2 regions of the Lysinibacillus fusiformis genome follow, and region 1 is predicted to be linked to the other one. Evidence: predicted binding sites of a transcription regulator. Region 1 holds the regulator's gene; the other holds the start of a gene.

Region 1 (16,942 bases):
CTACAGCAATATCATCTGTTTGCGAGGAAATCACTAATAATGATGCGGCCGTTTCTTCACTAATGGCATTAAGCTCCTCTGCAGTACTTTGAATCGTCGTTACAAGGGAATTTTTTGTTGCATCAGCTGCTGAGCGAATACGTTCTTCCTCTTTTTCATATGCCTCAATCACAAGTTGTTGCTCAAAGTTAATGATTTTACAAAAAGCATTTATAGCACGAATAGCATCTGTTTTGGAAATATCTACTTCGTTCACAAAGTTTGCGAAAGTAGTAGTGAGTGACTGAAATGAGGCAATATACCATTTTGACTGCAAGCCAATTCGAACGTGGGCCTCAGCAATGGCTTTTCGTTCAGCAATGTAGGCATCATTAATACGACTTTCAAAAATGTCACTTAAATGTTTATGTAACGTAATCTTCAAACGATCAATATGTGATGTTCTATTAATAATATCAAGTAAATCTTGGCTCAAACTAATGGCTACATAAAATTTCTCCACCATTTCAGGAATTAAGTCTTTAGCTAAAGGCTGTAGTTGCTTAATGATGGCTAAATCTTCAAGTGTTAAATTTAAAAGTTGTAATTGTTTTTGAAGATTGGGGTGGTTCAATACATCTAATTGTACACCGCTCTTAAAATTTTCAGGTGTTAATGTAATTGAGTAGCTAGAACTACTGTTTTTTGAAAACCAACTCATTATTATTTGCTCCATTCTTAATATCCATAATAAATTGTAAGTAAATAAGCACTTTTAGAATTTGTTAGGTTTGTAAACTTAATAAATAAATGGGATTAAATCTATTTTACTATTATTTGCTGAATATTTGGTTAAAAAATTGGTTATTTCTTTATTTTTTTACTTTATTGTTAGTCCAAATGGTGAAGCGATGTAGATTTGAATTTAAAATAGGAAACCTGTAAAATACGAACTGTTTAGTAATAGAAAAATTGTACGTAAAAAGAATAGGAGGAGGGATGGTATGGAGAAAAAACGTTTTAAATTTGTTATTCCAGTCATGGTGATTGTCGCCATTGGTTCCGTTTATATGCTACGAAACTATCATGCTGAGGTACCAGATGTTGATCAATTATTAATTACAGTATGCGCATCTTTAGGATCAGGGGTACTAGCCTACTTTTTATTTCCACAGCAGGGCGATAATAAAATTGATGACAGAGGACCGTATTAATAGATTGAAAAAACTGCTCGTTTGCGCAACAAAACGAGCAGTCTTTTTTATGGTTTAAATAGTTTAAACCAGCCCTTATGTTTAAAGATGGCCAACATAAAGATAACGATAATAATCATAATCCCAAGTACAATAAAATAGCTATATTGTCCATGAAGCTCCGGCATATTATCGAAATTCATCCCATACACACCAGCAATGAAGGTAAGTGGGATAAAGATTGTTGAGACAATTGTTAAAGTCATCATAATACCATTCATGCGACTAGAACTCATAGCCATATAACTATCCCGCATATCCGCTGTAAGCTCTCGATTGGATTCAACCATCTCTGTTAGCTTAAGTAGATGGTCATAGATATCTCCAAAATAAGCTCTTTCCGATTTCTTTAGTGAGAAACGGTAAGAATTAAGAACGCGATATAAAAGATCACGCATTGGTAAAATAGTACGTCTTAAGTCAAGCAAGTCACTACGGAACTCGAAGACAATCTTCATGGCATTTACGTTGCTTTGGTATGTAAGTTCACCTTCTAATGCATTTAGATGATCTTCAATTTTGTAAACGAGTGGAAAATAACTATCAACAATTTTATCAATGGTTTGATACGTTAAGTATACGGTACCGCGCTCCCAATTCTTCGGTTGGTTTTCTAGCATCTTCTGCACCTTATCTATTTCAGGGACAGGACTTTTATGGAAGGTTACGATAAATTTATTGGAGGCAAATATATTAACCTCCTCCGCAGCTAACGTCTCTTCGTTTACTCGATGAATGACAAAAAAATGAAAATCATCATAAAAGTCGAGCTTCGGACGCTGTAATCTCATTAAGCAATCCTCAATAGCAAGAGGGTGAAAGTGAAAAAATGTATCCAACAATGATTCTTCATCGGCTGTAGGACAATTAAAATCAACCCAATACCATTCAAATTCTTGCTGATGTATCTCTTCTAATGGAAAATCCTTTAACAGTTGTTGTTGTTTTGTAATGCCAATGGTGCTTATCACGGTTTTCACCTCAAATTATTTACTACAAAATATAGTTAGTGCTCCTCTTTAAAGCATACCCAACCACCAAACAAAGTAGTGGCAAAAAATCTAGAAGGTTTTGTAAAGCCTGCACTTTGTAAAAGTGTTAAAATACCCTCTTCACTCATAAAAGAAAGAGAGCGAATGGATTTCTCCATCTCTGCTACATCAGACACAGAAAGTCTAGTATGTTGTAGCCAATAGGAACGCCATAAATCAAATTGTAGCTCTGTTTCTAAAGAGCCTTGCTGACCATACTTTGCAACAAGGACAAATGGTGCTCCAGGTTTTAAATATTTTGCTATTTCTTTTAATGTCACCAGCTTTTCTTCATCATCCCGAATAAAATGCAAGACGAGAATACAGCTTGCTGCATCATACTGTGTGGAGGGCAGCGGAGCATCGAGTATTGTAGCCTGATGGAATGACATATTATTAGGTAGAGCGAGCAAACGCTCTTTAGCTATGTTAAGCATGGATTCTGATGGATCAATGCCCGTGAATGACCAGTGTGGTCTTCCTTCTGCAAGCTGTAAAATTTCATTGCCACTCCCTGCACCCACAACTAACATGTTAGCATTTTCTGGAAGTTTGGAATGATAAAAGGTTTGTATTAAACGCAGCATGGCATCATAACTTGGCAACGTACGGCGAATCCCCTTTTCATATTCATTTGCTAATGTGTTGTTAAATTCCATCTCTCATCACAGCCTCTCAAAAAAATTTTTAAAAATCCTTTTTAATGTGAAACTATTGCGGGTATAGTTCCGTAAATAGTAGTACATAAAACATAGATAAAGTTCAAAGAAAGGGTTGATATATATGGAGACTAAATGGTCTAAAGTAATCATACACGCAAGTGCATTTTTTGCGCCATGGTTAGTGCCCATTATTTTCTTTTTAATTAGTTCGGATGAGGAAGTTAAGGCAATTTCTATTCAAGCATTGCTATTCCAAATTGTCATGGGCGTTTTAATCGCTATCTCTGTTGTTTTAAGCTTCGTCCTTATTGGATTACCATTTTTAATCATTTTCGGCATTATGCTATTTGTTGTACCGATTATCGGTATTGTAAAAGCATTGTCTGATGAACCTTGGCGTTATCCAATTGTTGGTCGCTGGGTATAATTTTCATAGACGCAAGTATATGCTAGTTGCATATGCTTGCGTTTTTTCTATGACTAATAAGGGTACATTAGGTATATGAGGAAATTATAAAACCGTACACAAATGATCGAAAAGGTGTTATTTTCGGCGCTTAAAAAGGTATTTTCAAGACTTTCCACTTTTCTATGGGCGAAATCATTGCAATTTTTTTCAAGCGTTTTGTATAATATACTCAAAGAAAGTCAAAGATAGTCAAAGTCAGTGAAGCAAGCGAGGTGTATTCCTAAAATGCGTAATATATCAGACATCATAGAAGGTTACTTAAAGCAAGTACTTGAATTAGGTGGAGAAGGGCATATTGAAATTAAACGTAGTGAAATCGCTGATAAATTTCAATGTGTACCATCACAAATAAATTATGTCATTAATACAAGATTTACTGCCGAGCGGGGTTACCTTGTTGAGAGCAAACGTGGTGGTGGTGGATACATTCGAATTTTACGTGTCCGCGCGAATTCACAGATTGATTTAATCGACGATGTTCTCAGGCAAATTGAAGGTGGGGCATCACAAACGATGGCAGAAGATTTGGTTTATCGACTGATTGATGAGCAGGTAATTTCAAAGCGAGAAGCGAAATTAATGTTAGCAGCAATTGATCGCTCCACGATCGACTTGCATCTCCCATTAAGAGATGTCATTCGATCAAAAATATTGCGAGCAATGCTGACAACAATTAAATATGAACAGCAAAAATAGTGAGGTGATGGAAATGATTTGCGAACATTGTAAACAACGTAATGCGACAGTTACAGTAACACAAGTTCAAAGTGGGCAAAAGGTGGAGCACCATTATTGTGACGTCTGCGCCTCACAATTCCATCCATTTCATGCAGAGTTTAAACAAGAGCCAGTATCTATTCAACAGTTATTGTCTAACTGGTTTGGCTCTCCTACATGGCAAAAGGTGGGGGAAAAACAACAGGTACAACCACAACAGCAAACATGCCCACAATGTGGATTTTCGTATAAGCAATTTTTAAAAGAGGGAAAATTCGGGTGCCCAAGCTGTTATGACACATTTAGTGAACATTTGCCGAAGCTTTTTAATCGCATTCAGGCAGGTCCACAACACATTGGTAAAATGCCTGGTGCTCGCAGCAATGTGTATGTTATTAAAAAGCAAATAGAGGATATCCGCAAGCGTATGAAGTCCGCCGTAGAGGAAGAACAATTTGAAGAAGCGGCGAAGCTACGTGATGAAGTCAAAGAGCTAGAAAAACATCTACAATTTGAAGGTGGTGATGTGTCATGATGATTGAATCATTTTTAGAGCGTGCGACGCCAACCTGGATGCATATCAAAGATGATTACTCAGATATTGTCATTAGCACACGGATACGCCTTGCTCGAAATTTAGATGGGTATCGTTTTCCATTAGCCTTTTCAGAGAATGAGGCATTGCAGGTGGAACAGGCCGTTACACATGCTGTAAGCGATAGCCCAACGCTTCAAAATGATTATGCTTATTTTGCTATAAAGGATTTAACGCCTTTACAGCGTCAAATTCTTGTAGAAAAGCATTTGATTAGTCCGCAATTGGCTAAAAAAGAGCAAGTGGGTTCTATACTACTTTCTGAAGATGAATCCGTTAGCATTATGGTGAATGAAGAGGATCATTTACGCATTCAATGTATGACAGCAAGTTTTCAACTTCAAAGTGCCTATGAACAAGCAAATAAGATTGATCGTATCCTAGAGAAAGTATTACCGTATGCTTTTCGAGATACTTTTGGTTATTTAACAAGTTGTCCAACGAATATTGGTACGGGTCTACGAGCGTCCGTCATGATGCATTTACCCGCTCTTACACTAACGGGGCAAATGAATCAAATTATAAATGCCATGACACGCTTAGGGATGACTGTAAGAGGTATATATGGTGAAGGAAGCGAAAATTTAGGGAATGTTTATCAAGTGTCTAACCAAATTACACTTGGAAAGACAGAGGAAGATATTTTAGCAGACATACAAAGTGTCGCTGAAAAGATTATTCAAAAAGAACGACATGCAAGAGGTAAATTAATGGAAAAGGCAGAGCTTGCTCTAGAAGATAGAGTATATCGAGCTTTAGGCACCCTTACACATGCGAGAATTTTGACAAGTGAGGAAGCCGCGACTTGCCTATCTAATGTTCGTCTAGGTGTAGATTTACAGATGATTGATGGTATACAAGCAACAACCTTAAATGAATGTGTTGTTTGTATGCAACCAGGTTTTTTACAGCACTATGCAGGTGAGGTACTGCCACCTGCTGAACGAGATCGTGTACGAGCGGAAATGCTTCGCGAGACATTATCTCAAGAATATGCGAATAAGCCTATAAATGGGGAAAAAGGAGAGGATTTATATGATGTTTAATCGTTTTACACAACGCGCGCAAAAAGTATTACAGCTTGCTCAGGAAGAGGCTATTCGTTGGAAGCACGAATCTATCGGTACAGAGCATATACTATTAGGGCTTATACGTGAAGGCGGCGGTATTGCTGCGAAAGCGTTAGAAGCCATTGATATTAGTCCTCAAATGATTGAAGCTGGAATTGAAGAATTAGTTGGTAAGGGCAAAGAAGATGTCGGTCCAATCGTTCACTATACGCCAAGAGCTAAGAAAGTAATTGAACTGTCTGTTGATGAGTCACGTAAATTAGGTCACTCCTATATCGGCACAGAGCATTTATTATTGGCGCTTATACGTGAAGGCGAGGGTGTGGCAGCTCGCGTTTTAAACAATGCGGGAGTCGGCTTAAATAAAGCTCGTCAGCAAGTATTATTGCTATTAGGTAATAACGATAATGCACAATCTGGTCAACAAGCAGCTCAAGCTGCCAATACACCAACTTTAGATAGCCTAGCACGTGATTTAACACAAATTGCACGTGAAGGTACATTAGATCCTGTTATTGGGCGAAGCAAGGAAATTACACGTGTGATTGAGGTTTTATCGCGTCGTACGAAAAATAACCCTGTATTGATTGGTGAGCCAGGTGTTGGTAAAACAGCGATTGCTGAAGGATTAGCACAGCAAATTATCAATAATGAAGTACCAGAAATCCTTCGTGACAAACGTGTCATGACACTAGATATGGGTACGGTTGTTGCAGGTACAAAATATCGTGGTGAATTTGAAGACCGTTTGAAAAAAGTGATGGATGAAATTCGCCAAGCAGGTAACATCATTTTATTTATCGACGAATTGCATACATTAATTGGTGCAGGTGGTGCTGAAGGTGCGATTGATGCATCGAATATATTAAAACCATCTTTAGCACGTGGCGAGCTTCAATGTATTGGTGCCACAACACTTGATGAGTACCGCAAGTATATTGAAAAGGATGCAGCTTTAGAGCGTCGTTTCCAACCAATCCAAGTGGATGAGCCGACAGTGGAAGAAGCTATTCTAATCATTCAAGGCTTACGTGATCGTTATGAAGCACATCACCGTGTAAAAATAACAGATGAAGCGATTGAAGCAGCGGCAAAAATGAGTGATAGATATATTTCAGACCGCTTCTTACCCGATAAGGCGATTGACTTAATCGATGAAGCAGGTTCTAAAGTACGCTTACGTTCATTCGCAGTGCCACCGAACTTAAAGGCACTTGAGGATAAGCTTGAAAATGTTCGTTCTGAAAAAAATGCAGCTGTATCAGGTCAAGAATTTGAAAAGGCAGCAGCACTAAGAGATACTGAGCAAAAGCTGAAGGATGAAATTGAAGCTACACGAAAAAATTGGAAAGAAGAGCAAGGCAAAGCCGAATCTAAAGTGACTGTGGATGATGTAGCAGCAGTTGTATCAATGTGGACAGGAATCCCAGTAGCTAAAATTGCTTCTGAAGAATCTTCGAAGTTATTACAGCTTGAAGAAGAGTTACACAAACGTGTAGTAGGGCAAAGTGAAGCGGTAGAAGCCATTTCTCGTGCAATACGTCGTGCAAGAGCAGGCTTAAAAGATCCAAAACGACCAATTGGTTCATTTATCTTCTTAGGACCTACAGGTGTTGGTAAAACAGAGCTTGCAAGAGCACTTGCTGAAGTAATGTTTGGCGATGAGGATGCGATGATTCGTGTTGATATGTCCGAGTATATGGAAAAACATTCGACTTCTCGCTTAGTAGGTTCACCTCCAGGCTATGTAGGCTTCGATGATGGCGGTCAACTGACAGAGAAAGTTCGCCGTAAGCCATATTCAGTCGTTTTATTAGATGAAATTGAAAAGGCACACCCTGATGTATTCAATATTCTATTGCAAGTGCTTGAAGATGGTCGTTTAACAGACTCTAAGGGACGTGTAGTAGACTTCCGTAATACAGTGGTCATTATGACTTCAAACGTTGGTGCGGATGCATTAAAATACCAAAAGAGCCTTGGTTTCAATGTAGGCGGTGCAGAGTCTAAGCATAAAGACATGAAGGGTACGATGTTAGAAGAATTGAAAAAGGCATTCCGTCCAGAATTCTTAAACCGTATCGATGAAATGATTGTCTTCCACGCATTAGATAAAGAGCATTTAAAAGAAATCATTGCAATGATGGGCAATGCATTAACAAAACGCTTGAAAGAGCAAGATATTTCGTTAGAGCTAACAGATGCGGCACTTGAAAAAATTGCTGAAGAAGGTTATGACCCTCAATATGGTGCTCGTCCACTACGTCGTGCATTACAAAAGCAAGTAGAGGATCGATTATCAGAAGAATTACTAAAAGGTAATGTAGAGAAGGGTAATCAGGTTATCATTGATTATGTAAACAATGAATTTATTGTAAAGAAAAAAGAGGGAGTATCCATCTCTAAATAATTTCATGGAAAGACAGTGAGGCTTTAAGTGCCAAGCTGTCTTTTTTTCTGTACAATTAAGAATAAGAACAAATATTCGAGGTGAAAGCAATTTGGCAAAGAAAAAAACGAAATTTGTATGTTCAGGCTGTGGCTATGAATCTGCAAAATGGATGGGAAGATGCCCTGGATGTGGTGAGTGGAATAAAATGGTCGAAGAAGTGGAGATGGTTGCGAAAGGTCCACGTGGAGCATTTCAACATTCTGCTACAGTTACCCAAAAGGCAATTCCGATTATCCAGGTTGAAGCTACTGAGGAATCCCGTGTAGCGACGGAGATGGGCGAACTCAATCGTGTATTGGGTGGTGGTATTGTGCCTGGTTCTCTAGTATTAATTGGGGGCGATCCTGGGATAGGAAAATCAACATTACTATTACAAGTTTCCGCATTACTTTCGAATAAAGGGCATCGCGTACTTTATATTTCTGGAGAGGAATCCATTCGTCAAACTAAATTACGAGCAGAGCGTTTAGGGGTGATTTCTCAAGAGCTTTACATATACTCCGAAACGAACCTAGAGTTTTTAAACCAAACCATTGATGAAGTCAAACCTAAGTTTGTCATTGTCGATTCCATTCAAACGGTCTTTCATCCAGAAGTAACAAGCGCACCAGGTAGTGTATCACAGGTTCGTGAATGTACAGCAGAGCTTATGCGAATCGCTAAAACAAAAGGCATTGCTATTTTTCTAGTAGGGCATGTAACAAAAGAGGGGCAAATTGCTGGGCCTCGTATTTTAGAGCATATGGTTGATACTGTACTGTATTTTGAAGGGGAAAGACATCATAATCATCGTATTTTACGAAGCCAAAAAAACCGCTTTGGCTCTACAAATGAAATTGCCATATTTGAGATGCTTCAAGGAGGTTTAAAGGAAGTTCTAAACCCTTCAGAGTTATTTTTACAGGAGCGTTCACAGGGTGCAGCGGGTTCAACTATTGTTGCATCAATGGAGGGGACAAGACCAATCCTTGTGGAAATTCAATCCTTAGTTACACCTACAAGCTTTAACTATCCTAAACGTATGGCAACGGGTGTCGATCAAAACAGAGTACAATTGCTAATGGCTGTACTGGAAAAGCGTATGGGCCTCATGCTACAAGCTCAGGACGCATATATTAAAGTTGCTGGTGGTGTCAAATTGGATGAGCCAGCAATAGATTTAGCGGTGTTGACGAGCATTGTATCTAGTTTTAAGGATCAGGCAGTGCGTGCAACCGATTGTTTTATTGGTGAGGTAGGGCTGACAGGTGAAGTCCGCCGAGTGTCACGTATAGAGCAGCGAGTCATTGAAGCAGCGAAGCTTGGATTTAAAAGAGCTTTCATTCCAGCTTCGAATATTGGGGGCTGGGAATTTCCACAGGGAATTGAAATTTTTGGCGTAGAAACGATAAAAGATGCATTAAATGCTTGTTTTAGAGAGTTGTAAAAGAAAGTGTGCATGTTGGATACCATTCTGACATGCATTTTCCTTCATTTTTTGATGCTAATATTGAAACTCAAATAAAAGAATAATCGTCCTAAATAATAGCTGATGAAGGGATAAAGGATTGTCATTTTATACGTTCTAAAATAGAAGTTTGTAAAATTATGTCTAACTGACCTATTCTTGTTTCACAACATCAAAAATAATGAGATTTTGACTGAGCTCATGAAAGATTTTCTACCGTAAACTATGTATAATCTTAACTAACAATTAGGAGGTGACAGCTTGTGAAAAAATTTGTTCAAATTGCGTTTTTACTGATTGGAGGAGCATTGGGCCTTGTTTTCTTACCGCCATTATACGAATTGCTTCATTTATCATCTAATCCTTGGCTAGATAATCCTTATGTATCAGTAGCTCTAGGCGCACTTTTACTGTTTACACTATCTTTTGCATTTTCCGATTACTTTGTAAGGCTCATTAGCTGGATGGAAGAAGTGCTGTTTAAGGTTCCTATCGGAGATTTATTATTTGGTACGTTTGGTTTAATAATTGGGTTGATTGTCGCTTACTTTTTAGGCTTTGCCATTGATAGTGTACCATTCCCTGTTATTACGGAAGTACTTCCAATTATCCTGTCATTTGTATTAGGGTATTTAGGGTTCCGTCTAGGTTTTAGAAAAAGAGATGAGCTCATACAGCTTTTTACATTACGTAGTACCAATACGAAGAAAAAAGCTGCTGAAGGTGCTGAACTTCAAGAAGTTCGTGGAAGCTACAAATTGCTAGATACAAGTGTCATTATTGATGGGCGCATCGCAGATATTTCTGAAACAGGATTCATCGAAGGCGTTCTAGTTGTACCTCAATTTGTGCTCACAGAGCTTCAGCATATAGCTGATTCGTCAGATACATTAAAGCGCACAAGAGGTCGGCGTGGTTTAGATATTTTAAAAAAATTACAAGATGAGCGTAAGACAAAAGTTGAAATTACGGACGAGGATTTTGAAGATGTACAAGAGGTAGATTTAAAGCTTGTACGTCTTGCGAAAAAAATGGGTAACGACACACAAATTGTTACGAATGATTTTAACCTGAATAAAGTCTGTGAGCTCCATCATGTAAAAGTATTAAATATTAATGATTTAGCGAATGCAGTGAAGCCTGTGGTCATACCAGGTGAAGATATGCAGGTTGTGGTTATAAAGGATGGCAAAGAGCATAATCAGGGAGTTGCCTATTTAGATGATGGAACGATGATTGTTGTTGAAGGTGGTCGTAGTTATATCGGACAGGCAATTACAGTTACAGTTACTAGTGTGCTGCAAACATCAGCAGGTCGTATGATATTTGCTAAGCCGAAGGACGATTAGGATGTGGGAAAATGCAATATGAAGTAGTTCTACCTGCAGCAGGAAGTGGGAAGCGTATGGGTGCAGGGCAAAATAAATTATTTTTAAAACTTTTGGAGAAACCTATTCTGATACACACGCTAGAAGTGTTTCAACAAGATCCCTCCTGCACAGGTATTTGGCTTGCCGTTAAACCAGAAGAACGTGCATATATTCAAAAGCTGCTAGAGCAGTTTGAGATTACGAAAGTGAAGGGTTTACCTGATGGGGGGGCTGAGCGTCAGCATTCAGTTCATTCATGCATGAAAGAGATGCAACAGGTAGATATTGTGCTTGTCCATGATGCAGCACGTCCGTTTATTACGCATGATATCATTGCAAAGCTTGTACAGAACGCGCATGATCACGGTGCAGCCATTGCAGGGGTTCGTGCGAAAGACACGATGAAAAAAGTATCAACGAATGGCATTATTGAGGAAACGGTTGATCGCGAAAGCCTATGGATGGTGCAAACACCACAAGCATTCCGCTTTGAGTTAATTATGGAAGCGGAGGACGTAGCTGAAAAAGTAGGTTTTCTTGGGACAGATGAGGCGATGCTAATGGAGCGTCTTGGACACCAAGTACACATCGTAGAAAGTAGTTATGAAAATGTAAAAATGACGACACAAGAAGATCTAGTATTTGGTGAGGCAATCTTGCGTAAGCGTGAATCATTCAATCTTTAAGAAATTTTATTTATATAGGCTATTCATTCGAAAGTGTTAAGGATGAATAGTCTTTTTATATGTTGTGATTCGTAAAATTACCTCTTTGTTTCGAAATATGTCAATTCATATAAGTACGATAATGATATACGGATAGTCGAATGAGAAACGGAGGCGTGGGAAGTGGATAAAAGTTGGGAGTGGCTTAAATAAATTGGGTTTTATCCATGTGATCGTCTTACGTGTAATGAAATAGTGGATATATGTTTAATAAGGTAATAGAATAGATGAAAAAGATGTGAGGGGTGTTTATTGTGTCATTAAATGAATGGTTAAATCAAAAGGTTCCCGAAATTACAGGTTCATTAACAAGTATAAATAAACAGTACATCGACGTTGACAACTCAATAGGCTTTGATGGACGGGATCGGGTTATAAAAATAATAGATAATTTCCATGAGGTGCTGTTTCCTGGCATTTATACAAAAAGACCTATTGATGAAACAAGAGTGAACGTAGTTTGCAGTAATAAGCTGCGAGAAACAGCAATAGATTTACGGGATATTATCGAAAAAGTATTGTTTTATAATATGGAGGACAGTGATCCTGCCAATTGCGAGAAGTATTGCCGTGAACAAGCAGACAAAATTGTTATGAATTTGATTAATCGGTTTCCTGCCATTCGTCAAGTGTTACAAACAGATATTCAAGCGGCATATAATGGTGACCCAGCAGCTCTATCCACAGAGGAAATTTTGCTAAGCTATCCATCTATTGTGGCTGTTTATATTCACCGAATCGCACATGAGCTATATGAGATGGGCGTACAAATTGTACCTCGTATTATGTCAGAATACGCACATCGATTAACGGGTATCGATATTCATCCGGGGGCTACCATAGGAGAATCATTCTTTATTGACCACGGAACAGGGGTCGTCATCGGTGAAACTTGTACTATTGGAAAGAATGTGAAAATTTATCAAGGTGTAACATTAGGTGCACTAAGCTTCCCGTTAGATGAAAACGGTAATCCGATTAAGGGCATTAAGCGTCATCCGAATATTGCTGACAATGTTGTCATTTATGCTGGTGCTACGATTTTAGGGGGCGAGACGACGATTGGGCACGATTCCGTCTTAGGGAGTAATATTTGGCTAACACATTCTGTTCCCCCTTATTCACGTGTTTACAATTCACAGCCATCACCGAATATTAGCAACAGTCAAATGAAAAATATAGAGTATCATATTTAAAAAATGTTGGGCAGTCTAGGGAGTATAGCTTTCTAAACTGCCCATTACTGCTAGAGGAGGATAATTATTAAAGCGCTTTTCAAACACCCTTTGGTAAACTTTGATATGATAATGATAAATATTAATTAAAGGAAGATGAATATGTTTCGAATTGGACAAGGTTTTGACGTACATGCATTTGAAGAAGGGCGTCCATTAATTATTGGTGGCATTACAATTCCGCATGAAAAAGGACTAGTAGGACATTCTGATGCGGATGTTCTTTTACACACTGTCACAGATGCAGCTCTAGGAGCAATTGGAGAAGGGGATATTGGCCGTCATTTTCCAGATACAGACCCTGCATTTAAGGACGCAGATTCAGCAAAATTATTAGAGTACATTTGGAAAATTGTTGAGGATAAGGGTTATGCTCTAGGTAATGTGGATTGTACCATTATGGCGCAACGTCCTAAAATGGCACCCTATATTGGACAGATGCAACAGCGCATTGCTGAATTATTACACGCAGAGCCTTCACAAGTAAATGTTAAGGCAACAACAACCGAACGATTAGGCTTTACAGGTCGCGAGGAAGGTATAGCGGCAATGGCCACGATTCTTTTGATTAAGAAATAAATGTGGATGAACTCCGCTTTTATTTCCTGTAACAGAGTGGTAAAATGAACAAAGTCAATTTTTTGATCGAAAATTTAGGAGGCTTTTAATTATGACGAAAGAAGTTCGCGTTCGTTACGCGCCATCTCCAACAGGTTTTTTACATATCGGTGGAGCGCGTACAGCATTATTCAATTATTTATATGCAAAACATCATAACGGTAAATTCATTGTACGTATTGAAGATACGGATATTGAACGTAATGTAGAGGGCGGAGAAGCATCTCAGCTAGATAACCTAAAATGGTTAGGTATTGAATATGATGAGTCCATTGATATTGGTGGACCTTATGCGCCTTATCGTCAAATGGAACGTCTTGATATTTATAAAGAGCACGCTGAAAAACTATTAGAGCAAGGTGTAGCCTACAAGTGTTTCTGTTCCTCTGAAAAACTTGAAGCATCTCGTGAAGAACAAAAAGCAAGAGGTGTAGCAGCTCCAACTTATGATGGTACATGCCGCCACTTATCAGCAGATGAAGTCGCAGCGAAAGAAGCGGCGGGTGAGCCATATACAATCCGTATGCGCATTCCAGAAAATGTAACATATGAATTTGAGGACTTAGTTCGTGGACAAGTTACATTTGAGTCTAAAGATATTGGTGATTGGGTACTTGTAAAAGCAAATGGTATTCCAACATACAACTATGCAGTTGTTTTAGACGATCACTTTATGGAAATCTCTCACGTTTTCCGTGGTGAAGAGCATTTATCGAATACACCAAAGCAAATGATGATCTTTGATGCATTTGGTTGGGAATATCCACGCTTTGGTCATATGACATTAATTATTAACGAAAACCGTAAAAAGCTATCTAAGCGTGATGAATCGATTATTCAATTTGTTACGCAATATAAGGATTTAGGCTATCTTCCTGAAGCAATGTTCAACTTCTTTGCATTACTTGGTTGGTCTCCAGAAGGGGAAGAGGAGATTTTCTCAAAAGAAGAATTTATTAAAATCTTTGATGAAAAACGTCTTTCTAAATCACCGTCTATGTTCGATAAGCAAAAACTAACATGGATGAATAATCAATATATTAAAAAACTATCTTTAGAAGAAGTGGTCGCATTATCTTTACCTCACTTACAAAAAGCAGGCTTATTACCTGAAGAACTTACTGCAGAGCAACATGCATGGGCGACGGATTTAATTGCACTTTATCATGACCAAATGAGCTTTGGTGCAGAAATTGTCGAATTATCTAGCCTATTCTTTAACGAGCATATTGAATATGATGAAGAAGCGAAAGAGGTTTTAGCAGGAGAGCAAGTACCAGAAGTAATGGCAGCGTTTAAAGCGCAATTGGAGGAACTAGAAGAGTTTACACCGGATGCGGTAAAAGCTGCGATTAAAGCTGTACAAAAGACAACTGGCCATAAAGGTAAAAATCTGTTTATGCCAATCCGTGTTGTGACAACAGGTGAAACACATGGACCAGAGCTGCCAAACGCCATTTGTTTAATTGGTAAAGAGAAAGCAATTGACCGTGTAGAAAAATTTGCGCAATAAAGAGAAATTTATTGACAATTCATTCTTTCGTTGTAAAATGTATTTACATTGAAAAAGCGTTGATAAGGAGAAGTAAGTAGCGCATGCTCTTAAGAGAGGACCATCATCGGCTGAAAGTGGTCTGAGCCTAGGCAAAACTGAAATGCACCTTTGAGCATAAGGCTGAACGATAGTAGGCTTTATCGAGTCGTCCCCGTTAAAGGATGTCCAAAGTGGAAGGATTTTTCCTTCAATCAGAGTGGAACCACGCAAATCGAGCGTCTCTGTCATTCCTTTTAGGAGTGATAGGGGCGCTTTTTTATTCATCAGAAAAGGAGAGTGAAATACAATGGGTATTCAAATTTTTAACTCATTAACAAGACAAAAAGAAACCTTCGTCCCGCTAGAAGAAGGTAAGGTGAAAATGTATGTCTGCGGTCCAACTGTTTATAACTATATCCATATTGGGAACTCACGTCCTGTAATTGTTTATGATACAGTACGTCGTTATTTTCAATATAAAGGCTATGATGTAAAGTTTGTGTCCAATTTTACGGATGTAGACGATAAAATTATTAAAGCAGCAAATGAGCTAGGTGAAGAAGTGCATGAATTAACAGAGCGCTTTATTGCAGCCTATTTTGAGGATGTTACGGCACTAGGATGCAAAAAAGCAGATGTTCATCCACGTGTGACAGAGCATATGGACGATATCATTCAATTTATTCAAGTGTTAATTGATAAGGGCTATGCTTATGAGTCTGCTGGAGATGTGTATTATCGTACTCGTAAATTTGATGGCTACGGTAAATTATCACACCAATCAGTTGACGATTTAAAAATCGGTGCTCGTATTGAAGCAGGCGAGAAAAAAGATGATGCATTAGATTTTGCTTTATGGAAAGCGGCTAAGCCAGGTGAGATTTTCTGGGAAAGCCCATGGGGAGATGGCCGTCCAGGTTGGCACATTGAGTGTTCTGTAATGGCTCGTGAACATTTAGGAGATACTATTGATATTCATGCTGGTGGGCAAGATTTAACTTTCCCACATCACGAAAATGAAATTGCCCAATCAGAAGCACACAATAATAAGACATTTGCTCGTTATTGGATGCATAACGGGTATATTAATATAGATAATGAAAAGATGTCCAAATCTCTTGGGAATTTCATTCTTGTGAATGATATTCGTAAACAAATTGACCCGCAGATACTACGTTTCTTTATGTTATCTGTCCATTATCGCCATCCAATTAACTTTGCGAAGGATTTAGTAGAAGCTGCTGCTGCAGGTTTAGAGCGCATTCGTACAGCTTACAACAACGTGAAACATCGCCTTACGACTACAGTAAGCTTAGGTGACCATTCAGAAGAATGGCTTAGCAAAATTGCGGAACAAAAAGCACAGTTTGAAGAGGCAATGGATGATGACTTTAATACAGCCAATGCGATTTCTGTATTATTTGAAATAGCTCGTATTGCTAATATTTACTTAAATGAAGCCAATACTTGCAAGAAGGTATTAGAAACCTTTATTGAAACTTTTGAAGTACTAGGTGACGTCCTAGGTATTGAATTCGCAAAAGAAGAAGAACTATTAGACGAAGAAATTGAAGCATTGCTACAAGAGCGCGTGGAGGCACGTAAAAATCGTGATTTTGCTCGTTCTGATGAGATCCGTGACCATTTGCAAGCCCAAGGTATCATTTTAGAAGATACACGACAAGGAACTAGATGGAAACGAGGGTAATTAAGTTGGATAAACTTCGCAATGAAGATGTTAAACAATTAAATGCGCTGGCGTTAGCCTATATGGGTGATGCTGTA
Region 2 (16,942 bases), 960 kb from region 1:
GACTATTCCGTTTTTTACGTTTTATTGATCGTATGCGTACGCGTGGTGATGATTTAGGCACTGCCAAATCAATTGGCGAAAAGGACGATGTGGTGCGCCTGGTGACAATTCACTCTTCCAAGGGATTAGAATATCCAGTCGTCTTTGTTGCAGGAATGGGACGTCCGTTTAATAAAATGGATTTTCATCAACCTTATTTATTCGATCAAGATTTTGGACTAGCTGTTAAGGCCATTGATCCCGAAAATCGTATCACCTATACATCGTTACCGTTTTTAGCATTGAAGGAGAAAAAAGAATTAGAGATGCGCGCAGAAGAAATGCGTGTCTTATATGTTGCGATGACTCGTGCGAAAGAGCGTTTGATTTTAGTAGGCTCAGTGAAGAACTGGGAGAAAACACGCGACAACTGGCAGGACGCACAAAGTTTGCCGTTGGATGCACCGCTTCAAGACTATTTACGTGCTAGAGCTAATAGCTATTTGGACTGGATAGGCCCAGCAGTGGCAAGGCATGCGGACTTTGCAGCAGTAGCAACCAATTCTTATAAGAAATTAGAGGATCCATCACATTGGTGGGTTCAAGCCATCGATACAAAGCATTACTCGTATGAGTTACAGGCGATGGGCGACGAAGTACAGCAAGCGCTTGCGATGCCAGAGGATGAGGACTTGCTGGCTGAAATCACGACCCGCTTTCAAGCACAGTATGCCTATCAAAAATCAACAAGAAAGCGCTCTAAAACATCTGTTAGTGAAATAAAGCGATTAGAAAATCTACAGCGTCAGGAGGAACCCGAATTTTATTTTGCCTCTCCTACCAAGCAAAAGGCTTCATCCATTGCACCTCGACCAGCTTTTTTACAGGAACAACAGTTAACAGGTGCTGAAATTGGTACCGCTGTGCACACAGTGATGCAGCATGTCCCTCAGTTTGGTTTTGGTCATATCAATGATGTAAAGGGCTTTGTAGAGGATTTAGTCGCAAGGCAGCTTTTAACAGAGGCAGAGGGTATGGTGGTTCCACAAGCGAAGATTTATCATTTCTTTGAGACAGAAATAGGGCAACGCTTTCAACGGGCGAGTCAAATACGTAGGGAAATGCCATTTACCATTAGTAGAATCGATGAAGATGGCGATGCTCAAATTGTGCAAGGGATTATTGACTGCTTATTTGAGGATGAATACGGTAATTGGGTCTTGTTGGATTATAAAACGGATCGTATACAATCTCATTTTGCGCAGGAGCCTGCCCTGTCAAAAGAAATACTAGGTCGTTATGCCGTACAGCTTCGTGTTTATAGTGAAGCCATTGAATCCATTTTACACATCAAGGTGAGCGATAAAGTATTATATTTATTCGATAATGAACAGATCATACAGGCATAAAGAGCTTGTTATGGGAAAAGTAGGGCTTATTTGTCCTGCTTTCACCATAGCTACTAGTCAAGAGGAGGCTATTTTGTGGAATTAAAACCGACAATGTTGCAGGAACGAATGGCAACATTAGATATTTTACGAGGTATTAGTTTAGTAGGTATCTTACTTGTAAATATGTATACCTTTTATTTGCCAATGCCGCATATTGATTTGGCATCATGGTTTACAACCCCATCGGATATTGTGTGGCAGAAAAATATAGATATTTATGTGCAAGGTAGCTTTTACCCGCTCTTTGCCATGCTATTTGGTTATGGACTGGCTATGCAGTGGCAGAAGGCTCAGAGTCGTGAACAAAACTTTTATACGCTAGGGCTTCGTAGACTGTCCATCCTTTTTGCCTTTGGTTTTGTCCATGCTGTGCTAATTTGGTGGGGCGACATATTAATGATGTATGCATTTTGTGGCGTTTTTTTAGTGCTTTTACTACGTTTGAGTCCTATCTGGCTATTAGCTAGTGCTTTGATCATTAATGGCTTGATGCAAGTTTTTATGCTCTTTGTGGTAGGGATTGTTAATTTTAATACAAAAGTAGATGACTACTTAGATATCGTATCAGTAGAGAAGGCCATCACGGCTTATGGGACAGGAGACTGGGTAGATGCCTTTATGCAACGCTTAACAGATTTATCGACGCAGGCAGGCATCGAGATGTGGTTTGTCGCACTGTTCACCATTTTACCGTATATGTTAATAGGTGCCGCTGCCTCTAAATGGCGTTTAGTAGAACGAGCTAAAGAATTGAAGTGGTTATGGCTGACATTAGCAATTGCCGGATTGGTCATCGGAATTGGTATGAAAAGCTTATCTATTATGTTTACAAGAACTTATTTACTAGATTATTTAAAGGTATACATAGGGGGTCCAATGCTATCGGTGGGCTATATCGGGGTTATTGTGTTACTTTGCTTAATGCCAATTGTGCCAAAGCTACTTAGTCCTTTTGCTAAAATTGGGCGCATGTCATTAACGATGTATATCCTTCAATCGATTATAGGCACTTGTTTATTCTATCAATTTGGTTTTGGCTGGTATGGCAAAGTAAGTGTGGAAACTGGGGTATTAATTGCTATTGGCATAATTGTTGTACAAATGATCATAGCAGAAATTTGGCTATCTAAGTGGAAACAAGGGCCGTTAGAGGCAATATGGCGTAAATTAACCTATAAGCAAAAGGTGGAAGTACGTTAATATATTCCTCCTCACATGCATATTTTATTAAGATATAACAACTTATAAAAATGTTGTCGCAAAAATGAGGTAATTTCTATCATATTGTTGTATTATGTAGAAAAAAGAAGGAGCTCTTTCAATCATGAAAATTTTATCATTCAAATTAGGTGGACATGTAAGCTTTGGACCAAAAGTAAAAAAAGAAGAAGCGGTATGGGACGTACTCGCTATTCAAAATGAACTTCAAGTTCTCCCTTCTTTTTCAAGTTCAATCGTGGATGGCATTGCTTTAGGCTTTGATTTTGTGGAACAGATTCGTAAATTAGTAGAAGCAGCAGAAAAATCAGGTAATGCTAGTAGTTTTAAACGTGAATTTACAGAGATCGAATGGCTTTCACCAATTCCACGTACACCTAAAAATATTATGTGTATTGGTAAAAACTATGATGAACATGCGAAGGAAATGGGTGCAGAAGCAGCACCAACGGATTTAATGGTATTTACAAAATCACCAACTGCAATTGCCGCTGATGGACAAACAATTTCTATTCATGCTGATCTTTCTTCAAAAATGGATTATGAAGGTGAGCTAGCTATCGTTATTGGGAAACGTGGCAAAAACATTCCTAAAAATTTAGCATTTGATTATGTATTTGGCTACACAATTGCCAATGATGTAACAGCTCGTGATTTACAAGAGAATCATAAACAATTCTTCTTGGGTAAAAGCTTAGACGGTACTTGCCCTCTTGGACCATACCTTGTGACAAAGGATGAAATTCCAAATCCACAAGACTTAACAGTTGTTACAAAGGTTAATGATGAAGTACGTCAAAACGGCTCTACGAAAGATATGATGTTCACTGTTGAAACACTAGTATCCATCCTATCAAAGCATGTGACATTAGAGCCAGGAGATGTTATTTTAACAGGTACGCCAGCAGGAGTTGGCAAAGGTATGAACCCGCCACAATTCTTAAAAGCTGGAGATACAGTAAAAGTATCCATTCAAGGAATCGGTACATTAGTCAACCATTTTGAATAATGATGATATCAATCCGCGGGAGTCCATACTCCGCGGATTTTTTACTTCTTTAAGGGAAGGTAACAGAAGTTAAAGCTGTTAGATCTAACGATGTAGAATCTTAATTGATGTAAATTATGTGAACACTATTGTAATATTTGAAACCCTTTCCATCGCATGGTAGGATAGAGTTTGATAGAAAAAGAATGAGGTGGGACAAACATGAGTTTTTTAACTAGCCAAACGCATTTGCATATTACTACGTGGGTAGTGGCTATTGTTATCTTTTTAATTGCGGCACTAATGGGCAAGCAATCAAAAGGCTTACATATGACATTACGTCTGTTTTATGTATTAATAATCATCACAGGTGGAGCATTATTTATCGAGGCAATGGACTATGGTCAAGGTATGCTTTACGGTTTTAAATTCTTAGGTGGCATACTTGTAATTGGTATGATGGAAATGGTATTAGTGCGCCAAAAGAAAAATAAACCAACAGGTATGTTTTGGATTTTATTTGCAGTATTCTTATTAATCACTTTGTTCCTAGGATTTAAACTACCAATGGGTCAAGATTTCTTAGCATAATGATTTAAAAGTCGTGAAGTAGTAGTTGCTTCACGGCTTTTATTTTGTAACCGAAAATGAAGACGTAATTGACACCTTTTTGCCGTAATTCATTTCGCATTTTCGCAAAATCTTTGGAAAAGATAGCGACGTGACTGAGTTATTTGGTAAAATGACGATGATTGGTTTGAAAGAGAGGGAATAACAGTGAAATTTAAGAAGTGGATAAGTGCAACGGCTGCATCACTTTTATTAGCAACTTCATTCGTAACTACTATACCAGTAGCCCATGCGGATGAATCAGCGACTAGAACGATAGCAGAAGAGAGCATCTATGATTTACTCGTTGACCGTTTCTTTAATGGCTCGGGCACAAACGATTTTGATACAAATACGCAGGACCCTTCGAAATTTGCGGGAGGCGATTTTACAGGTTTACAGGATAAACTGAAATTTATCGGTGAGATGGGCTATACGATTGTTTCCATTGGACCTATTTTTTCTACAGAGAAATACGATGGTTCAATGCCAACAAGCTATACTACAATCGAACGTCATTTTGGAACAACGGAAGAATTCCAAAGTATTGTAGAGGCCTATAAAGCTAAAAATATGTCTATTATGGTTGATTTTCCACTTACAAATGTGAGTCCAAATCATGAGTGGGCAAAGGATGCTTCAAAAGCAGATTGGGTTGCATCTACGAATAATGGACAAGTACAGTGGGATTTAGCGAATAAAGATGTGCAAGAGGCACTTATTCAAGCAGTAACTGAATTTGTTTCTACATATGACATCGGTGGTATTCGTTTAACAAATATTGCAGGGGCTGATACAGCGTTTATCAATGCAATGATAGCCGCATTAAAAGAGACAAAATCGTCCCTTTATGTCATTGCTAATGAAGAAAGTGATGCTGACTTTGATGCAACTTTCTCACCTGTAACGGCAGATATCTATCGTAATATGTTTAAAAACGTGGATATGGATTCCTCTAAATTAATGGAACCTTTTACAGGAGAAAAACCGACACAAATTATGGTGGATTCGCTTGAAACTCATCGTTTTACATTCGACTCTGCTAATGAAAATATGTTCCCACCTACACGCTTAAAAATGGCGATGGGTGCATTATTTATGCTACCAGGAATTCCTGTCGTACAATATGGTACCGAAATTGCTATGAATGGGGAAGCCAAACCAGATACACACCAGTTTTACAACTTTAAAACAGATGAAGAACTGATTGATTATATTAAAAATGTTCAATCTTTACGTAATCAATCAGCTACTTTGCGTAATGGTGATTTTGAAGTCATTACAAATGAAAATGGCCTTCTTGTCTTTACACGTACTTCTGATGAAGAAAAGTGGGTAATCATGGTTAATAATACTGGTAAAACACAACGCGTCGACTTAACGCCTGAACAACTTGGTGAAGGGAAAATGTTGAACGGGATTTTACATGAGGAAAAAGTTCGTATAAATGAAAAAGAAGTTTATCCTGTTATTTTAGATCGAGAAATGGTCGAGATTTATCAGGTTCGCAATGATGAAGGCTTAAACACGCCCTATATGGTGGCTTTAGGCTTAGTATGGTTGATCTTTATTGGTTTTGTAGTCATCATCATTAAACGAGGAAAAGTTCGCCGTCAGGAGCAAGACGTCCAACAATAATAGCACAACGAAAAAAGCATGCTAGGAGCCATCCTAGCATGCTTTTTATTAGCCTTCAAAGCTTTTATTTGTGAAGAAAATCGCAATAGTCCCTGGTCCTACATGTGAACCAATTGCGGAGCCAATCATAGTAATTTGCACAGCTTGAGGTGAAAAACGCTCCTGGATAGAGGCTTTTGCTTCATTTGCAAAGGCAGCATCATCACTATGGCTAATACCTATGATTTTATTTGTAAAGCTGCCGCCACGCTCCTGCATTAAATCTAACATACGATTAAGTGCCTTTTTTCGACCGCGCGACTTTTCAATCGGTACAAGTTTGCCATCTTCTACATTTAAAATAGGCTTAATACTAAGAAGGCCGCCTAAAAATGCACTGGCTTTTGATACTCGACCACCTTTTGCAAGGTAATCTAAGTCTTCTACTGTAAATAAATGCTCGACCTGAGGTGCAAGGGTATTTATTTTAGAGGCCATATCTTCTAAGGATACTCCTATATTTCGCAGTCGTACAGCTTCTTCCACGACAAGGCCATGTCCTAGTGATGCGCATTTTGAGTCGATAATGGCTAGTTTTAAGGAAGGATACTGCTCAAGTACCTGATTGCGAATCATTTGAGCAGTACTATATGTGCCTGATAATTCTGATGAAAACGCGATATAAATACCTTCTTCATCATTTTTGGCTAGCTCCTCAAAATGCTTCAAAAAGAGCTCAGGTGACACTTGTGATGTTTTTGGCTGAGCACCTTTGCGTATTGCATCATAGATCTCTTTGGAATCAATTGCAATCACATCTTCATATTCTTTGTTGTTCAATTGCACTCGTAAAGGGAGTAGCACGACATCATTTTCTTCATAGTAAGATTTTGGTAGATCACATCCACTATCCGTAAAAATCTTCATTCTCTTGTCCCCCTAATTTCAACTTACTTTTAAAGCTTTTTAACTTTCTTCAGTAGATACTCACTATAAATGGAAGGGGTACCACTGAATAAAGTTAAACTGGTAAAAATGGAATGTTAACTTGAACTTACTACTTAACTATGATAATTTCAAGCGATCGATGAGTATTTTTGCAATTCCATCATCATTATTCGTTGCAGTTATTTCATTTGCAATGTTTTTAAGACTTGAGATACCGTTCCCCATCGCTACACCAAGTCCAGCATATTCAATCATTTCTAAATCATTGTCTTCATCGCCAAACGCGATAATGCGCTCACGTGGGATACCTAAATCTTTTGCCACATGCGCTATGCCAACAGCTTTATTTAAACCTCGACGCACAATTTCAATAATATGAAGAGGTGCGCCCCAGCGACGATGCTCGATGACTTCAGCATGCACTGCCTGTAAATGATCACGTATAATAACCGAATTGGCTTCATTTGCCTGAATCAGCAAACTTGTGGGATTTTCCAAGAGATGTGTGTATAAATCACCAAGTGTAATTCTTGGATTCCCCATATTAAAAATATTTAAAATACGATCGTCTTCTGTGTGGACATAAATATCATCTTTTACCTCAGCGATAATATTTTCGTATTCATAACTGTTAATAGAATCAACAACATCATGTACGACACTTAAATCAATTGGTGTGTGCATATGTTGCCAAGAGACATTTTTAGGATGATGCACATATGCGCCATTAAAATTAACAATGGGTGTAGTGAGCCCAAGTTCATGATAATAAAGATCGCTTGCACGGTATGGACGTCCCGTCGCAATCATCACTTGATGCCCTTGTTCCTTAGCCTGCAATAATGTTTTTTTTGTTTTTGCAGAAATTTGTTGTTGATCTGTTAATAAAGTTCCATCTAAGTCTAATACGATTAAATGCGGTTTCATAGCTCGTTGCCCCTTTCCTATAGTTTGAATAGTATCTCTTTGTCTTACATTCGTCAAAATTTTGTCACAGTGAAAAAAGTTTGCTAACATAAAGATGAGATAATAGTTGGGAGTGACAATAATGTTTGTAGAAAAAGAAGTGTGGGGAAATATTCCTTTATTACATATACATACAGACAAGATGAATGAAGAAACCCCGGTAGTCATTTTTTTGCATGGCTTTATGAGTGCAAAAGAACATAACTTACACTATGCATACCAATTGGTGCATAAAGGGGTGCGTGTCCTATTGCCAGATGCAAAATTTCATGGTGAGCGTAGCGAAGGCCTAACGGAAATGCAAATGAATTTAAATTTTTGGGACATTGTTTTAAATTCTATTCATGAAGTACAACAATTATATGATGAATTAAAGAATAAAAAATTATTAGCTAGTCATAATATTGGCATAGCAGGTACCTCAATGGGTGGCATCGTGACATCAGGCTGTCTGAAGCTTTATGATTGGATACAAACAGCTGCAATATGTATGGGCGCACCTAGTTTTATTAAATTGGGTGAATATCAATTACAACAATTTGCTAAAAGCGGAGTAAACTGGCCTATGTCAGAGGAAGACGTAGAAAAAATTAATGATGTCCTTGCTAAATATGATGTCAGTCTAACACCAGAAAAATTCGCGGGTCGCCCTGTATTCTTTTGGCATGGTGAATTAGATAAAACAGTTCCTTTCAACGAAACGTATAAATTTTATGAAACATTACGGGAATACTATCAAGCAAACCCTGAATATTTAAAGTTCATGGTGAACAAAAGAGCTGGACATGCCGTACCGCGTGACGGTATGCTAGCAGCAACAGAATGGCTTGCACAGCATTTGGCATAACAGGATGCATCTGCTATGATAAGGTTAACACTATGATGGAAGGAGAAATACGAATGGATCAAGATATGAAAGACAGCATGTTTGGTGCTTTAGAAAATGTAATTGACCCTGAGCTTGGCATTGATATCGTTAACTTAGGTTTAGTATATGATGTGGATTTAGATGATGAAGGTGTCGCAACTGTTACAATGACCTTGACATCGATGGGCTGTCCACTTGGACCAGTCATTGTGGATCAAGTAAATACAGCATTAGGTGAACTTCCTGAAGTGAAAAGTACAAATGTGAATATTGTATGGAATCCACCTTGGTCAAAAGATAAAATGTCACGCTATGCAAAAATGGCATTAGGTGTACGTTAAAATGTAATATTAAACCCTGCTTATTCAAAAATAAGCAGGGTTTTTGCTTGTAACGAAATTAATCGATACGGCATATTTGTAATGGACAATTTTCACAGGCAATTTCATTTTTTAAAAATTGTAAATCATGAATGGTAATAAATCCTTTATCAAAAGTGATAATCTCATGTTTTTTTAAATCATTCAGCATGCGATTGATCATTTCACGACTTGTTGCACACAAATTCGCAATTTCTGTATTGGTTAGCTGAAAATCAATAAAAATCGAGCCATTTTCTAAAGGTTTACCATACGTATTGGAAAGTCGAATGAGCGTTGAAAATAGAGCACCTTTTTTACCGTTTAACACTAAATCACGCAAACGACTTTGATGCTTTAAGTTTTCTGTTTGCAACCACTTCATATATTCCACCATAATTGTCGGCTGCTCTTCTAGTAAATGCTCCAAAGATTTACGACTCAAAACATACAGCGTAGAGGGTTCTAAAACTTTGGCAGTCATCGAATTATAGACGAGATTACAAAATAATGAACCTTCTCCTATTATACTGTCAGGACCACAAATACGAATGGTTAATTCCTTGCCAGTTTCGGATTCTTGGCTAATCGAAATAACACCTGATTGGATGTAATAAATTTCTTTTGCCCGTTCTCCCTCTAGAAAAATTTTATTTCCTTTATTCACTTTGATAAAAACACCATGCTTTTGAAAAAGATCCTTAATTTTTTCAAACATATTATCCATTAAAACCATATCTCCAACACATCGCTTTCTTTTTGTAATAAATGGCGATTATTACAAAAGGATAGTGGATTTCGATACTAAAACATAGAAACATATCATTATTATAACGTAGATTTCCATAATAAGTGAAAAAAATTTAGTGCAATTTCTTTGCTAAGCATTGTCGAGTGATGTAAAATAAAGTTAGTCAAAAAAGGTCAAACTTTTTCAAATGAATAAGATAGGGTATATAAATAATGAGAAACATGAAAGTAAAGGAGTGCTAGCTATGCAATTTCAACAAACAGACAATAAAAAACCATTAGAGCAATTTGGACGTAATTTAATTGAAGAAGTGAAAAATGGCAAGATGGACCCTGTTATCGGGCGTGATGAAGAAATCCGGAATGTCATTCGTATTTTAACACGGAAAACGAAAAATAATCCTGTATTAATCGGTGAACCAGGAGTTGGTAAAACAGCGATTGTTGAAGGTTTAGCACAGCGTATTGTAAAAGGTGATGTACCAGAAGGCTTGAAAGAATGTGTGCTATATGAACTGGATATGAGTGCGCTAATCGCTGGTGCAAGCTATCGTGGGCAATTTGAAGAACGCTTAAAAGGTGTGCTAAAAGAAGTAAAAGATTCAGAAGGACAAATTATTCTATTTATTGATGAAATTCATACGATCGTAGGCGCAGGAAAAACAGATGGCGCTATGGACGCAGGAAATATGCTAAAGCCAATGCTAGCACGTGGTGAATTACACTGTATTGGTGCTACTACTTTAGATGAATATCGTATGTACATTGAAAAAGATCCCGCGTTAGAACGCCGATTCCAGCAAGTACTAGTGCGTGAGCCTTCTATAGAGGATACAGTATCCATTTTACGTGGCTTAAAAGAACGCTTTGAGTTGCATCATGCCGTACGTATTCATGACAGAGCCATTGTTGCGGCAGCAGAACTATCCAATCGATATATTACAGAGCGATTTTTACCCGATAAAGCGATTGATTTAATTGATGAGGCTTGTGCAATGATACGTACGGAAATTGATTCCATGCCACAGGAGTTAGACGCAGTCACTCGTCGTATTATGCAGCTAGAAATTGAAGAACAGGCATTACGTAAGGAGAAAGACGAGGCAAGTAAAAAACGTCTAGAGCAATTACGTGAGGAATTAACAAAGTTAAAAAAATCCTCTGAGGGCATGCGACAACAATGGGAAGCAGAAAAAGAAAAGCTTCACGATATCCAGAAAAAACGGGAAACATTGGATAAATATCGTCGTGATTTAGATGAGGCGGAAAGTAAATATGATTTAAATAAAGCTGCTGAATTACGTCATGGTAAAATTCCGACACTTGAAAAAGACATTCAGGCACTTGAAAAGGAATTAGAGAACGGTGCAGAATCTCGCATTTTACGTGAAGAGGTAACAGCAGATGAAATCGCTGCGATCGTTTCACGTTGGACAGGAATTCCTGTTACAAAATTAGTGGAGGGTGAGCGTGAAAAACTCTTACGTTTAAAGGATACATTACATGAACGTGTGGTTGGGCAAGATACAGCTGTTCAATTAGTGACAGAAGCTGTATGGCGTGCACGTGCAGGCATCAAAGATCCACACCGACCTATTGGTAGCTTTTTATTCTTAGGCCCAACTGGTGTAGGTAAAACAGAACTTGCCAAGGCACTTGCTGCACAGTTATTTGATTCAGAGGATCACTTTATTCGTATTGATATGAGTGAATACATGGAGAAACATAGTGTGTCCCGTCTTGTTGGTGCTCCTCCAGGTTATGTAGGCTATGAGGAAGGTGGACAACTAACAGAAGCCGTTCGCCGAAATCCTTATTCTGTGGTGCTACTAGATGAGATTGAAAAAGCTCATCCTGATGTGGCGAATATTTTATTGCAAATATTAGATGATGGACGCATTACAGATAGTCAGGGACGTATGGTGAATTTTACAAATACAGTGGTCATTTTAACTTCGAATATTGGTTCTAGTTATTTAATGGAAGCAAAAGAAAATGATGCTACTGTAGAAGACTTAGTCATGACAGCTCTAAGACAACATTTTAAACCAGAGCTATTAAACCGAATGGATGATATCATCTTCTTCCATGCTTTATCTACTAAACATTTTACAGCGATTGCTTGGAAGTATGTGGAGCAATTGATTCAACGTGTGGCAGAGCAAGAAATTACTTTATCTGTCGAGCAAGAAGTCATTGATTGGGTAGTACAGCAAGGCGCAGATGCCCAATTTGGAGCAAGACCACTAAAACGCTTTGTACAGCGACATATCGAAACAGCCGTTGCTAAAGAACTCTTACGCGGAGAAGTTTTACCAGAGGAGACATTGTATGTAAAAATGCGCGATGGCCAATGTGTTGTGGAGAAATAACAGAAAAAACCTGTTCGGCATGAAGCTGAACAGGTTTTTTCTAGCTGAATTAATGATGGTCTGCAGCTTCTGGTGTAGGGTCGTTTGGAATGATTGCTCCAATAATAAAGATAAGGATGGAGAATACAACCGAAACGATTGCCCCTGTTTTGAAATCAAATGGTACACCAAGTACAGAGCTGACTACGTAGTTTAACATAGAAACTAGTAGGAATGACCATATGAATGTTACGATATATTGCATTAATTTCACCTCAACCGAACTTTTTTCATCATAAGGTTTTACTCATATTCATTATCATATCATAACATAAATCAAAAAAAAATGAACCATTTATGTGAAACATGGCGATTTTGTCACAACAAATATGTGTTTTTGTATTTTATGTTTGGTGGTGTTAAAGTATTTAGGAATGGTTCTGAAATAGGGGAATGCGCTCCTAAGCTGGTGAAAAGGGCTCAGAAATAGTGGAAATCCGCTCCTAAACGGATAGAAAGCGCTCAAAAACAGGATGCCCCCGCTCAAAGATGGATGGAAAGCGCTCTAAAAAGGGAGAACCCCGCTCAAAGGTGGATGGAAAGCGCTCTAAAAAGGGAGAACCCCGCTCAAAGGTGGATGGAAAGCGCTCTAAAAAGGGAGAACCCCGCTCAAAGGTGGATGGAAAGCGCTCCAAAAAAGAAGGCCCCCGCTCAAAGGTGGATGGAAAGCGCTCTAAAAAGGGAGAACCCCGCTCAAAGGTGGATGGAAAGCGCTCTAAAAAGGGAGAACCCCGCTCAAAGGTGGATGGAAAGCGCTCCAAAAAAGAAGGCCCCCGCTCAAAGATGGATGAAAAGCGCTCTAAAAAAGAAGGGCCCCGCTCAAAAATGGAGAGAAAGCGCTCTAAAAAGGGAGAACCCCGCTCAAAGGTGGAGAGAAAGCGCTCTAAAAAGGGAGAACCCCGCTCAAAGATGGATGGAAAGCGCTCCAAAAAGGGAGAACCCCGCTCAAAGGTGGAGAGAAACCGCTCCAAAATAGGTGAACCCCGCTCTAGGTTCACTAAAAGCGCTCCAAAAACTAAAGAAACTGCTCAACAAAGGATAATAAACCCTCTAAAATAAAAGAACCCCATTTCATCAAATTCCTTCACCTCTATAATGAAACAACACCACGCTCATACACATAAAATTTAAATCATCTTGCGTCTTTCCTTTTGTATGCGTTATAATTATGACCAGTTACTAATAATTGATAGTAAGAAAGCTGAGGGGTTGCTATATGAACGCTGGTATTATAGGAATAGGCAAATATGTTCCTGAGAAGGTCGTTACAAATTTTGATTTGGAAAAAATAATGGATACTTCGGATGAATGGATTCGTACTCGAACAGGCATTGAAGAACGTCATTTTGCGGCAGATGATCAGGAAACTTCAGATTTAGCAGTAGCTGCTGCAAAAGAAGCTATTGCAAATGCGGGGATTACGCCTGAGGAAATTGGTTTAATTCTTGTAGCAACTGTCACACAGGATCAAAATTTTCCAAGTGTAGCATGTATGGTTCAGGAACAACTCGGAGCAGTGAATGCTGCAGCGATGGATCAAGCAGCAGCATGTGCAGGATTTATATATAGCTTAGTGACAGCAAAGCATTTTGTTGAGGCAAATGCTTATAAATATGTCTTAGTAGTAGGTGTAGAAAAGCTGTCGAAAGTCGTTGATTGGGAAGATCGTAATACAGCTGTATTATTTGGCGATGGTGCTAGTGCAGCTATCGTTGGGCCAGTATCTGAAGGTAGAGGTATTTTATCATTCGAACTTGGTGCAGACGGTACAGGCGGAAAGAATCTTTACTTATCGAAGCAAGACACAATTGCGATGAATGGTCGTGAAGTGTTTAAGTTTGCTGTGCGTCAAATGGGTGAATCGGCTGTTAATGTATTAGAAAAAGCGGGATTAACAAAAGAAGATGTTGATTTTTTAGTGCCGCATCAGGCAAATATACGAATTATGGAATCTGCTCGTGAACGATTAGAGCTACCACCAGAAAAAATGTCAAAAACGATTCATAAATACGGAAATACTTCAGCAGCATCTATTGGGATTTCCTTGGTAGATGAGCTCGAAGCAGGTAAGATTAAAGAGGATGATTTATTAGTCCTTGTAGGTTTTGGTGGCGGCTTAACATGGGGTGCCGTAGCCATGAGATGGGGAAAATAAGTAGGAAAAATGCTTGAGGGGAGTAAGACAATGAGTAAACGACGAGTAGTAATTACAGGAATTGGCGCAGTTACACCACTAGGAAATAGCATCGAAGAAACATGGGCAAACATTAAAGCTGGTAAATCTGGCATAGGTGAGCTGACACGTTTAAATAAAGATCTTTTTGCAGCAAAAATCGCAGCAGAAGTGAAGGACTTCGATATTGAAAAATATATTGATCGTAAAGAAGCACGTAAAATGGATCGTTTCACACAATACGCATTAGCTGCTTCCATTATGGCTATGGAAGATGCACAGCTAACAATTGATGAAGAGCTAGCTCCACGTGCAGGTGTATGGATTGGCTCTGGTATCGGTGGAATGGAAACATATGAACAACAATTTTTAACATTCCAAGAGCGTGGTGCAAGACGTGTTAGTCCATTCTTTATTCCAATGATGATTCCTGATATGGCTTCGGGCCAAGTTTCTATTCACTTTGGTGCAAAGGGAATTAACTCTTGCTCTGTAACGGCATGTGCTTCGGGTACAAACTCTATAGGGGATGCCTTTAAAGTAATTGAACGTGGGGATGCAGATGTAATGATTTCGGGTGGTGCTGAATCACCAATCGTAACAATGGCTGTGGCAGGCTTCTGTGCCAATACAGCTTTATCATTAAATCAAGACCCACAAGCAGCATGTCGCCCATTCGATAAAAACCGCGATGGCTTTATTATCGGAGAAGGTGCAGGTATCGTTATTTTAGAAGAATATGAACATGCAAAAGCTCGTGGTGCCAAAATCTATGCTGAAGTTTTAGGTTATGGTGCAACAGGTGATGCACATCACATTACGGCTCCAGCTCCAGAGGGTGAAGGTGCAGCACGTGCGATGACGCAAGCGTTAACAGATGGTGGCGTAGAGCCATCACAAGTTGATTATATTAATGCTCATGGTACGAGTACGCCATACAATGATTTATTTGAAACACAAGCTGTTAAAACTGCTTTTGGTGAGCATGCGTATAAGCTTGCAATGAGCTCTACAAAATCGATGACGGGTCACTTATTAGGAGCAGCTGGTGGTGTGGAAGCGATTTTCACAGCATTAGCCCTTAAAGAAGGGATTTTACCTCCTACAATCAATTTAAAAGATTCTGATCCTGAATGTGATTTAGATTATGTTCCAAACGAAGCAAGAGAGGCAAGTATTCAATACGCAATGAGTAATTCTCTTGGTTTTGGTGGTCACAACGCAAGTCTTCTATTCAAAAAATATGAAGCCTAATATGTAAACATAAAAAACGTCAGCCGAATTTAAATGGCTGACGTCTTTTTTTATAGTTTTGTGAATAAATGATAAGTAAGAAGAAATAGAAAGGATGCCACTACGATGTTTCGTCTCTTTTTATTTTTAGTAAGTTATGGCTTAATGATCCTCTCAGTAGGGAATCTCATATTGTATTTAAATTACCGCACACTAGGTTATTCATGGAAGGTTGTTTTCAAGTTTATTTTTCAAACAACAGAATTTTATATGGCGGTAGGAGCCTGTATTATCATCTGTGCAGTTGTGCTTGATCTAGGCTTTGATCGATCCTCAGACAAGCCGTAAGTTTAGCGACGTGCGCGACCAAGACCCATGGCATCTTCCATACGTTTTAATGTAGCACTAGCAATCGCATTCGCCTTTTCAGCACCTTCATCTAGAATGACATCTAATTCGGATGATTCTACTAGATGATAGAATTTTTCTTGAATAGGTGTTAGGTGTTCAATCACTGCTGTTGCTACACCTTGCTTGAATCCACCATATCCAATTCCCTCATATTTTTTGACTAAATCTTCAATCGCTATACCTGAAATAGCCGATTCGATTGTCAATAAATTTGAAACGCCTGGTTTATTTTCCACATCAAATGCAACGATACCGTCAGAGTCTGTAACGGCTGATTTAATTTTTTTCTCAATTTCTTTCGCCGTATCTAATAAACGGATTGTCGCTTTCGTATTTGGATCTGATTTACTCATTTTCTTTGTTGGCTCTTGTAAGGATTTAATACGAGCGCCTGCTTTTGGTAGTTGAATTTCTGGAATCGTTAAAACATCACCAAAGCGTTTGTTAAAGCGTTCTGCTAGGTCACGAGTCAGTTCGATATGCTGCTTCTGATCATCGCCGACAGGAACAATATTTGTGTTATAAAGTAGTATGTCTGCAGCCATTAAAGGTGGGTATGTTAAAAGAGCAGCAGATACGCTTTCTTTACCGTGTGATTTTTCTTTAAATTGTGTCATGCGTTCTAGCTCTCCGATAGACGCAACACATTGTAACATCCATCCTGCCTGAGCATGCGCTGGCACCTCTGATTGGATGAATAACGTAGATTTTTTAGGGTCAATGCCCGTAGCAATATAGGTAGCAGCTAGCTTACGAATACTTTCTCGTAATTCTTTAGGGTCCTGTGCAACAGTTATGGCATGTTGATCAACGATACAATAAACCGCATTTCCTTCATCTTGTAGTGCAGGGAATTGCTTGAATGCTCCTAAATAGTTCCCTAAAGTTACGATACCTGTAGGCTGTACGCCAGAAAAAATAGTTGTCATTAAAATTTCCTCCTCGAATTCAAATTCTGTGA

The links. Region 1 encodes CtsR, which represses protease genes until heat stress. Its sites were predicted from a motif close to ATGGTCAATAAAGGTCAAACA; they were not measured.
Region 2: JTI58_RS12715 (ATP-dependent Clp protease ATP-binding subunit) is a predicted target of CtsR. The motif match lies at 9,914-9,934, and genes of this name have one in related genera.

Annotation. Positions count from the first base shown of each region.
Region 1 is NZ_CP070490.1:1,642,271-1,659,212, reverse strand. It holds gene JTI58_RS25215 (methyl-accepting chemotaxis protein) at 1-34, opposite strand, end outside; partial or broken gene JTI58_RS25210 (protoglobin domain-containing protein) at 155-700, opposite strand; gene JTI58_RS08275 (hypothetical protein) at 984-1,193, shown strand; gene corA (magnesium/cobalt transporter CorA) at 1,241-2,203, opposite strand; gene JTI58_RS08265 (class I SAM-dependent methyltransferase) at 2,239-2,922, opposite strand; gene JTI58_RS08260 (DUF4870 domain-containing protein) at 3,047-3,352, shown strand; gene JTI58_RS08255 (CtsR family transcriptional regulator) at 3,620-4,090, shown strand; gene JTI58_RS08250 (UvrB/UvrC motif-containing protein) at 4,104-4,646, shown strand; gene JTI58_RS08245 (protein-arginine kinase McsB) at 4,643-5,752, shown strand; gene JTI58_RS08240 (ATP-dependent Clp protease ATP-binding subunit) at 5,742-8,186, shown strand; gene radA (DNA repair protein RadA) at 8,278-9,654, shown strand; gene JTI58_RS08230 (PIN/TRAM domain-containing protein) at 9,939-11,024, shown strand; gene ispD (2-C-methyl-D-erythritol 4-phosphate cytidylyltransferase) at 11,036-11,731, shown strand; gene epsC (serine O-acetyltransferase EpsC) at 12,025-12,966, shown strand; gene ispF (2-C-methyl-D-erythritol 2,4-cyclodiphosphate synthase) at 13,108-13,584, shown strand; gene gltX (glutamate--tRNA ligase) at 13,676-15,136, shown strand; T-box leader at 15,187-15,404, shown strand; gene cysS (cysteine--tRNA ligase) at 15,465-16,865, shown strand; gene JTI58_RS08200 (Mini-ribonuclease 3) at 16,850-16,942, shown strand, end outside.
Region 2 is NZ_CP070490.1:2,601,248-2,618,189, forward strand. It holds gene addA (helicase-exonuclease AddAB subunit AddA) at 1-1,388, shown strand, start outside; gene JTI58_RS12670 (DUF418 domain-containing protein) at 1,464-2,630, shown strand; gene JTI58_RS12675 (fumarylacetoacetate hydrolase family protein) at 2,755-3,657, shown strand; gene JTI58_RS12680 (YisL family protein) at 3,859-4,227, shown strand; gene JTI58_RS12685 (alpha-amylase family glycosyl hydrolase) at 4,414-5,883, shown strand; gene JTI58_RS12690 (DegV family protein) at 5,932-6,789, opposite strand; gene JTI58_RS12695 (Cof-type HAD-IIB family hydrolase) at 6,928-7,737, opposite strand; gene JTI58_RS12700 (prolyl oligopeptidase family serine peptidase) at 7,859-8,623, shown strand; gene JTI58_RS12705 (metal-sulfur cluster assembly factor) at 8,677-8,985, shown strand; gene JTI58_RS12710 (Crp/Fnr family transcriptional regulator) at 9,044-9,730, opposite strand; gene JTI58_RS12715 (ATP-dependent Clp protease ATP-binding subunit) at 9,999-12,125, shown strand; gene JTI58_RS12720 (YjzD family protein) at 12,175-12,369, opposite strand; gene JTI58_RS12725 (hypothetical protein) at 12,654-13,223, shown strand; gene JTI58_RS12730 (beta-ketoacyl-ACP synthase III) at 13,381-14,319, shown strand; gene fabF (beta-ketoacyl-ACP synthase II) at 14,350-15,591, shown strand; gene JTI58_RS12740 (YuzI family membrane protein) at 15,697-15,918, shown strand; gene trpS (tryptophan--tRNA ligase) at 15,921-16,910, opposite strand.